Regions from separate parts of the Kitasatospora sp. CM 4170 genome, predicted to be linked through region 3. Evidence: riboswitches for the same ligand, from Rfam matches in the RefSeq annotation. Region 3 holds a riboswitch; each other region holds the start of a gene.
What was found. Region 3 has a riboswitch for cobalamin ahead of metE (5-methyltetrahydropteroyltriglutamate--homocysteine S-methyltransferase). Riboswitches for the same ligand answer to the same signal wherever they lie in the genome.

Region 1 (2,190 bases), 5.3 Mb from region 3:
GGGTTCGGCATGCTCTTCGCCGCGCCGCTGGCCGGCGTGGGCATCACCAGGCTGGTCGGCGCGCACTTCCGCAACCCCCAGCTGGGCATCCTGGCGTGGGTGGTGCTGCTCGCCCTCGGGCTGGAGCAGGCGTCCCTGCGGTACCAGGACGGCCCCGACTCCGGCCGGCTGCTCAGCGTGCTGCGCCTGCACGCCCAGCCGCACGGCGGCCGCTACCTCACCGAGGTGGAGGGGCTGCCGGAGTACTACCTGGGCAGCGTCAGCAAGCCCGACCAGTGGTTCTCGGCCCGCCGGGGCACCGAGTACCAGGACCGGGCCGGCGTGGTGCACCGCGGCGACGACGGCACGGTCACCGCCGTCCGGGACGGCTGGTTCAACCTGGTCGTCCTCGACAGCACCGCGCCGAGCGCCATGAACCGGGCTCTCGCGGACGCTCTCGGGGCCGGCGGGCACTACCGCCTGATCGCTCAGTTCAGCTCCCCGACCGGCGATTCCGGCACGTACAAAGTGTTCCTCCGGTACTGAGCGCGACGGGCCCGCAACTCGGGCCCCGCGACACGCCCGCCACTACATATGGGGCCGTCATACTCAGCCGCCACTAGATGTATGCTCGTCCCTGCTGTCGACGCAGGGGAACCCGGTGGGAATCCGGGACTGCCCCGCAGCGGTGTGCGGGCGGCTCCCATGCAGAGCCCGCGAGTCCGAGTACCTGCCGACGGTGTGCCGGTCGACCTCCCCGCAGAGGCCTTCAGCACCAGCAGTACTTCCGGGCCTCGCGGGCGGGCCGGGGATGACACCGTCGCGCGACGCCGTCCGGCTGCCGCGCCGTGCTCCCCTGCCCCGAACGGCCCGGTGATTCGATCCACCGCCGCCGATCGCCGCCAGGAGAGAGCGCCTTGACCACCGCTGCCTCAGCCACCCTGCCCACCCAGGGGACCAGCTCCGCCACCGCCGACCCGACGGTCACCGACCCGGGCGGCGCTCTGCTGCGGGTGCTGACCGACCGCAGCGCCGACCTTCCGCAGGTGGACCCCGGCCATGTCGCCGCCGCCGCGCTGCGCGGCCGCCACGCCGGCTCGGACTTCGCCGAGCTGCGCGGGCTGGCCGTGGACGCCGCAGCGTCGATGATCGCCGAGGACCCGCAGTACTCGAAGCTGGCCGCCCGGCTGCTCGCGCTGGAGATCGTCGACGAGGCCGCGACCCAGGGCGTGGTCTCCTTCTCCACCTCGATCGCGGTCGGCCACGCCGAGGGTCTGATCGGCGACACCACCGCCGCCCTCGTGGCGAAGCACGCCGCCGTCCTCGACGGCCTGATCGACCCGCAGGGCGACGACCGCTTCGAGTACTTCGGCCTGCGCACCGTGCAGTCCCGCTACCTGCTGCGCCACCCGATCACCCGCAAGGTCGTCGAGACCCCGCAGCACTTCCTGCTCCGCGTCGCCTGTGGCCTGGCGGTCGGCGACAACGAGCAGTCGGTGCGCGAGGTGGCCGAGCTGTACCGCCTGATGAGCCGGCTGGAGTACCTGACCTCCTCGCCGACCCTCTTCAACTCGGGCACCCGGCACCCGCAGATGTCGAGCTGCTACCTGCTGGACTCGCCGCTCGACAACCTGGACTCGATCTACTCCCGGTACGCCCAGATCGCCCGCCTCTCCAAGCACGCCGGCGGCATCGGCCTCTCCTACTCGCGGATCCGCTCGCGCGGCAGCCTGATCCGGGGCACCAACGGCAAGTCCAACGGCATCGTCCCGTTCCTGCGCACCCTCGACTCCTCGGTCGCCGCCGTCAACCAGGGCGGCCGTCGCAAGGGCGCGGCCTGCGTCTACCTGGAGACCTGGCACGCGGACATCGAGGAGTTCCTGGAGCTGCGCGACAACACCGGTGAGGAGGCGCGCCGGACCCACAACCTGAACCTGGCGCACTGGATCCCGGACGAGTTCATGCGCCGGGTCAACGCGAACGAGGACTGGTCGCTGTTCTCCCCGGCCGACGTGCCGGAGCTGGTCGACCTCTGGGGCGAGGACTTCGACGAGGCCTACCGCAAGGCCGAGCTGGCCGGCAAGGCCGTCCGCACCATCCCCGCGCAGACCCTCTACGCCCGGATGATGCGCACCCTGGCGCAGACCGGCAACGGCTGGATGACCTTCAAGGACGCCTCCAACCGCGCCGCCAACCAGACCGCGCTGCCGG
Region 2 (2,190 bases), 5.4 Mb from region 3:
CCGGGGCCAGCAGGGTGCGCGAGACGATGTCCACCCAGACCAGCAGCAGCGCGCCCGCGAGGGGGGCGACCAGCAGCACCCGGCGGTGGCCGGCGCCGACCAGCATCCGGGTCAGGTGAGGCACCATCAGGCCGACGAAGCCGATCGCGCCGCTGACCGCCACCACGGTGCCGGTGACGGCCGCGGTCACGGCGAACAGTTCCCGGCGCAGCCGGTCGCCGTCCACGCCGAGCGAGGCGGCGGTCTCGTCGCCCATCGCCAGCGCGTCCAGCCGCCCGGCGGCGCAGGCCAGGTGGGCGAGGCCGGCCAGCACGGTGGCGGCGGCGATCGGAACCGAGCCCCAGGTCGCCCCGCCGAGGCTGCCGAGCAGCCACATCATGGCGCTGCGGGCCGCCTCGCCGCGCGCGGCCGCGAACACCATCAGCGCCGTCACCGCCGAGAAGCCGTAGGACATCGCCGTGCCGGTGAGGACCAGCCGCAGCGGGGTGAGACCGGCCGCGGTCCGTGCGGCGGCGTACACCAGCACCATGGCGAGCAGCGCCGCGCCGAACGCGGAGACCGAGATCGCCCAGACCCCGAGCGAGGCGAAGGCGCCGAGCAGGAGCACCGCGTTGGCGCCGACCGCGGCGCCGGAGGAGATGCCGAGGACGAACGGGTCGGCGAGCGCGTTGCGGACCATCGCCTGCACGGCGACCCCGGTGGCCGCGAGCCCGGCGCCGACCACGGCGGCCAGCACGGTGCGCGGCAGCCGGATCTCCCAGACGATGGCGTACGCGGCGGCCTCCTCGGCCGGCAGCCGACCGCCCGTCAGTCCGGCTCCCAGCAAGCGCAGCACGTGCGACCAGCCGAGTCCGGTGGAGCCCAGGGCCACCCCGCAGACCAGCGAGAGCAGCAGCGCCGACGCCAGGCCGGCGGCCAGCGGGCCGGTGGGCAGGCGGCGGGCCGCTGCGGGCACGGGCGTGGGCGCCGTCGGGGGCGGTGCGGTCGCTGCGGTGGTCACGGGTGGCGCGCCTTCGCCTCTGGCCGCGGCCGGCGACGGGCGATCGCGCCCGGGCCGCAGGCGTGCCGGGGCGCCATCCCCTCGCAGTCCGCGGCGAGTTGTCGGGAGGTCGGCACCCCGGGGCGATCGGGCTCGCGGGGCACGGGGCACCGCTTACCGTTGCGGGTCAGCGCCGGATTCGCACCGGCTTCCCCCGCGGGGCACCCTGGCAGCATAACAAGTGATCAGGCCCTTTGACCCTTACCGGGTGCGCCGGGCCCGCGGAGAACGCGACCGCCCCCGTCCGGCGGGCCGGACGGGGGCGGTCGGTGCGGGCTGATCGGGGATCAGGCCTGCTTGGTCTCCCAGAAGATCTTGTCGACCTCGGCGATCAGGTCGAGCAGGGCCTGGCCGGTGGCCGGGTCGGTCGACGCCTTGGTGGCCGAGGCGGCCTTCAGGGTGTCGTTGATCAGCTGGTGCAGCTGCGGGTACTTCTCGAAGTGCGGGGCCTTGAAGTAGTCGCTCCACAGCACCGAGATGTGGTGCTTGACGGCCTCGGCGCGCTGCTCCTTGATGATGATGGCGCGGGCGCGGAAGTGCGGGTCCTCGTTGGCCTGGTACTTCTCCTGGGTGGCCTTGACCGACTCGGCCTCGATCCGGGCCTGCGCCGGGTCGTACACGCCGCAGGGGAGGTCGCAGTGGGCGTGGGCGGTGGCGCGAGGTGCAAACAGACGAGAGAACATGGGAGTCCTTCCTTAGATCGTCTTCCCGCGCCCGAGATTACCCTTCCGGCCCGTGGGTTTCGCGATCGGGCGGTGGGCCTCGGTCAAAAGGCGGAGTCGGAACCGGGCCAATCCGGACACCGGCCGGGAGGCCGCCGGTGCGGCAGACTTGGACGCGGCCGGCCGGGAGGAGGAGTCGTGGCGCGGATGGCGGAACCGGAGGGCGGCACCCCGGGGGGTGGCGCGCCGTTCGGACTGATCGACGTGGCGGGCCCCTCGATGGTGCCGACCCTGCGCGAGGGCGACCAGCTGCTGGTCCGCTACGGCGCGCGGATCCGGCCGGGCGCGGTGGTGGTCTTCCGCCACCCGTTCCAGCAGGACCTGCTGGTGGTGAAGCGGGCGGCCGAGCGCCGGGCCAAGGGCTGGTGGCTGCTCTCCGACAACCGGCCGATCGACAGCGACAGCCGCAGCTACGGCGCCGTCCCGGAC
Region 3 (2,190 bases):
CAGCGCCGTCACCACCATCGGGACCTGCGCCAGGGTGACCGCCGCGGCGCGCGTGCGCTGCTCGGCCCCGTTCGTACTGTTGTTGCGCGCCTGGAGGATGAGCGCTGTGAGCGCGGCCCCGATCAGCAGCACCACGACGATCAGCATCCACAGGAACACCTGCCCGGCGACGCTGCGCACCCTCAGCCGGGAGGGCAGCCCACGCCACGGCGAGCGGCGCCTCGCCGCCTCGCCCTTGTCCTCGCCGCCGAGGGCCTGGCTGTCCTTTCGCCGCACTGGCTGGCCTCTCGCTGCACCTGGGCCGTCCCCGCACACCCGAGACTCCTTCCCACGCTGCCACCTGGCCCGCACCCGTGCACGTCCGAGGACGAGCCGGGCTCCCGCCGCCCCGGCCGCCGCCGCGGCCGGTCGTCGACGCCGAGGAGGTCGCAGGGCGCGTCTCAGCATCCGGACGATTTGAGCGATTCACTGGTCGGTGCCCGCCGTCCTGCCCCTAAGCTGGCCGTGCAGCTGGTTCGCCCTGCCCGCCAGGCAGGCGCGTCGCAAGAGGGAACCCGGTGGGAATCCGGGACTGCCCCGCAGCGGTGAGCGGGAACGACCGCCGTCATACGCACTGGGCCCGGGTCGGGTCTGGGAAGCGACGGCCAGTAGGTGTCCGCCCTGGTACCAGGGTGGCCGTGCCCGCGAGTCCGAAGACCTGCCACTGCCCGTGCGCGACCGTTCGCGCACGGCCATCCGGTGACCTCGTGGGCGGGTCGGCGTGCAGACAGGCGGAGCAGCACCCGGGTGCGGGGCGTCCGCCCGGTCCGTCATCCCTTCGCGCCTTCGTGCCGTCACCGGCACCAGAGGAACCAGGCTCGCGAAGGAGAGTCCCTTGACAGCGAAGTCCGCAGCCGCGGCGACCGTGGCCACCGTGTACGGATACCCCCGCCAGGGCCGGGGCCGGGAACTGAAGAAGGCCATCGAGGGCTACTGGAAGGGCGCGGTCACCGCCGGGGCGCTGCTGGCCACCGCCTCCGACCTGCGCCGGGAGAACTGGGCGCAGCTCGGCGAGGCGGGGGTCCGGGAGGTCCCGACCGGCGACTTCTCGCTCTACGACCACGTGCTCGACGCGACGGTCGCCGTGGGCGCGATCCCGGCCCGGCACCGGGCCGCCGTCGACGCCGACCCGCTGGACGGCTACTTCGCCATGGCACGCGGCACCCAGGACGTCGCGCCGCTCGAAATGACGAAGTGGTTCGACACCAACTACCACTACCTCGTGCCCGAGTTGGGCCCCGACACGGTGTTCGCCGCGAACCCGGCCAAGGCGGTCGCCGAGCTGCGCGAGGCCCTCGTCCTCGGCCACGCCGCCCGGCCGGTGCTGGTCGGCCCGGTGACCTATCTGCTGCTGGCCAAGCCCGCTCCCGGGGTGGCCGAGGACTTCCTGCCGATCACCCTGCTGGACCGGCTGCTGCCCGTCTACGCCGAACTGCTCGCCCACCTGCGGGCGGCGGGCGCCGCCTGGGTGCAGCTGGACGAGCCCGCGCTGGTGCAGGACCGCACCCCGGCGGAGCTGAACGCCGCCGCTCGCGCCTACCGCGAGCTGGGCGGCCTGGCCGACCGGCCGAAGCTGCTGGTGGCGAGCTACTTCGACCGCCTCGGCGAAGCCCTGCCGGTGCTCGCCAAGGCCCCGGTCGAAGGCCTGGCGCTGGACTTCACCGGACCGGGCGCCGCCAACCTCGACGACCTCGCCGCCGCCGGGGGCCTGCCCGGCAAGCGGCTGGTGGCCGGTGTGGTCGACGGGCGCAACATCTGGATCAACGACCTGGAGAAGTCGCTGGCCACCTTGGCGACCCTGCTCGGGCTCGCCGGGCGGGTCGACGTCGCGCCGTCCTGCTCCCTGCTGCACGTGCCGATCGACGCCGGCCTGGAACGCGACGTCGATCCGCAGATCGCCCGCTGGCTCGCCTTCGCCGAGCAGAAGGCCGCCGAGGTCGCCCTGCTGGCCCGCGGCCTGCGGGAGGGCACCGGCGCGATCACCGCCGAACTCGCCGCCAACCGCGCCGACCTGGCCTCCCGCGCCACCTCGCCGGTCACCCGTGACCCGGCCGTGCGCGCCCGAGCCGCCGCCGTCACCGGGGCCGACGCCCACCGCGCCCAGGCCTACCCGGAGCGCGCCGAAGCCCAACGCGCCCGGCTCCGCCTGCC
Region 4 (2,190 bases), 6.1 Mb from region 3:
CGGCAGCGCGGCCGAGCAGGACGGCCGGTCAGGGTCCGGCGGTCAGACCGGGATGTCGGTCTGCCGCCGCGCGAGCAGCTCCCAGAACCGCTCGCCGACCGGCTGCTCCCGGGTGCCGGCGGCCGCGGCCGCCGGGGCCGGCGAGCCCCAGCTGCCGGCGCCCCAGTGCGAGGAGACCTGGTACTCGTTCTGCAGCACGGTCAGCACGGCGGCGAGGTCCTCCTCGTGCACCGGCACGATCCGGCCGATCGCACGGACGTGCGCCTGCCAGCGCCCGTCCACGCACTGCTTCAGCCGCTGGTCCAGCTCCTCGCGACGGCCCGTCACCGCGACCAGCTCGCGCAACCGCAGCCCGAGCACCTGGGCGAGCGCGTGGGTCTGCGCCTCGTCGCCGTCCCAGCGGTCGGCCGCCTCGGCCTGCTGGTAGTGCCGCAGCGCGAGGCCGATCCGGTGGGCCGCCGCCTCCTGGCCGAGCTCCCGGGCCACCCGGAAGTCCCGCAGCCGGGCCGGACGGACGCCCATCAGCTGGGCGGGCGGGCACCAGAGCGCCCGGGCCAGGGCGATGAACTCCTCCTCGGTCGGGAGCAGCTCGCCGCTCTCCCAGCCGAGCACGTGGGCGGGCAGCAGCCGGACCCCGTGCGCGGCCATCCCCTCGGCGACCTGCTCGGGGGTCAGGCCGAGGCCGGCGCGGTGCGCGCGGGCGGCCGCCGGGGAGAAGGGCACCGGCGGCAGGGCGGGTGGCTGTCTGCGTCGCATGCGCCGACCGTAGGGGTTTGGTCCATCGGCACCCCAGCCGCCGAACGCACGAAGCGGGACTGGAGGTACCTCCAGACGGATGGACGATCCCACAGCCTGTCATGCCCCTGCGGCAGTCATGATCGGAGATAGCGACGTGGTCGGGAACGGTGAAGACCGGGGCGGGGCGGCGTGCTGCCGTGTGACCAACCCCTCCGCGACCTTGGTTGACTCGCGGTTCGGCCGCGTGATGGGATCCTTCAGCCAATACGGAGGCATGCAGAGGAAGCCGGTGCGAGTCCGGCGCGGTCCCGCCACTGTCACCGGGGAGCACGTCCGACACACTTGCCACGGCGAGCCGTCAGAAGCCGCTGGAAGGCGCGGGCGTGCGTTCGACCCGGAAGCCAGGAGACTCTCGCCCCCGGTACGTCGATCCAGGGCGCGGACCCTGAGTGAGGACACGCACGCGATGCAGGCTGCCCAGCCCCACCGAGACCTCTGCTGCCTGCCGTGCGCCCGCTGACCCGCGCCGCCGCCTTCGCCCTGGGCGCCGCCGCCGGCAGCCTCGCCGACGCCCGGTTCGCCGACCCGCGCCGCGGCCACCCGGTGGCGCTCTTCGGCAGCGCGGCCGGCCGCCTGGAGCGCCGGATCTGGCGCGACGACCGGGCCGTCGGCGCCGCCTACACCGCACTCTGCGTGGGCGCCGTCGCGGCCGGAGCGGTGGCCGCCGAACGCCTGCTGGGCCGGCGTCCGGCCGGGCGGGCCGCGCTGGCCGCCGCCGCCACCTGGACGGTGCTCGGCGGCACCTCGCTCACCCGGGAGGCCCGCACCATCGGCCGCTCGCTCGCCGCGGGCGACCTGACGGCGGCCCGGGCCCGGCTGCCGCACCTGTGCGGGCGCGACCCGAGCGCGCTGGACGGGCAGCAGGTGGCCCGCGCGGTGGTCGAGTCGGTCGCCGAGAACACCGCCGACGCCGTGGTGAACGCGCTGGTCTGGGGCGCCGTCGCGGGCACGCCCGGACTGCTGGCCTTCCGCGCCGTCAACACCCTGGACGCGATGGTCGGCCACCGCTCGCCGCGGCACACCCGCTTCGGCTGGGCCTCGGCCCGGCTGGACGACGTGGCCGGCTGGCCGGGCGCCCGGCTGACCGCGCTGCTCACGGTGGCCGCCTCCCCCGAGCCCCGGACCGCCTGGCGGGTCTGGCGCCGGGACGGCTCCGCGCACCCCAGCCCCAACGCGGGCCAGGCCGAGGCGGCCTTCGCCGGCGCCCTCGGCGTCCGCCTCGGCGGGACCCTCCACTACGGCGACCGGGTCGAGCACCGGCCGGTGCTGGGTGCGGAGCTGCGGCCGGTCGGGGTGGACGACATCGAACGGGCCTGTCTGCTCTCCCGGCGGGTGGGCGCGCTGGCCCTGGGTACGACGGTCGCGGGGCACCTGCTGCTCCGGGCGGCCCTG

Region 1: it holds a riboswitch for cobalamin, as region 3 does, so the genes downstream of both, RMN57_RS24475 (ribonucleoside-diphosphate reductase subunit alpha) here and metE (5-methyltetrahydropteroyltriglutamate--homocysteine S-methyltransferase) in region 3, are expected to answer to the same signal.
Region 2: it holds a riboswitch for cobalamin, as region 3 does, so the genes downstream of both, RMN57_RS24620 (FecCD family ABC transporter permease) here and metE (5-methyltetrahydropteroyltriglutamate--homocysteine S-methyltransferase) in region 3, are expected to answer to the same signal.
Region 4: it holds a riboswitch for cobalamin, as region 3 does, so the genes downstream of both, RMN57_RS27620 (cobalamin biosynthesis protein) here and metE (5-methyltetrahydropteroyltriglutamate--homocysteine S-methyltransferase) in region 3, are expected to answer to the same signal.

Annotation. Positions count from the first base shown of each region.
Region 1 covers NZ_CP134877.1:5,708,643-5,710,832, reverse strand. The annotation lists gene RMN57_RS24480 (glycosyltransferase family 39 protein) at 1-525, shown strand, start outside; cobalamin riboswitch at 590-732, shown strand; gene RMN57_RS24475 (ribonucleoside-diphosphate reductase subunit alpha) at 921-2,190, shown strand, end outside.
Region 2 covers NZ_CP134877.1:5,743,231-5,745,420, forward strand. The annotation lists gene RMN57_RS24620 (FecCD family ABC transporter permease) at 1-1,000, opposite strand, end outside; cobalamin riboswitch at 1,104-1,223, opposite strand; gene sodN (superoxide dismutase, Ni) at 1,327-1,722, opposite strand; gene sodX (nickel-type superoxide dismutase maturation protease) at 1,909-2,190, shown strand, end outside.
Region 3 covers NZ_CP134877.1:386,940-389,129, reverse strand. The annotation lists gene RMN57_RS01630 (SpoIIE family protein phosphatase) at 1-147, opposite strand, end outside; cobalamin riboswitch at 495-720, shown strand; gene metE (5-methyltetrahydropteroyltriglutamate--homocysteine S-methyltransferase) at 875-2,190, shown strand, end outside.
Region 4 covers NZ_CP134877.1:6,476,945-6,479,134, reverse strand. The annotation lists gene RMN57_RS27625 (transcriptional regulator) at 43-756, opposite strand; cobalamin riboswitch at 1,017-1,150, shown strand; gene RMN57_RS27620 (cobalamin biosynthesis protein) at 1,246-2,190, shown strand, end outside.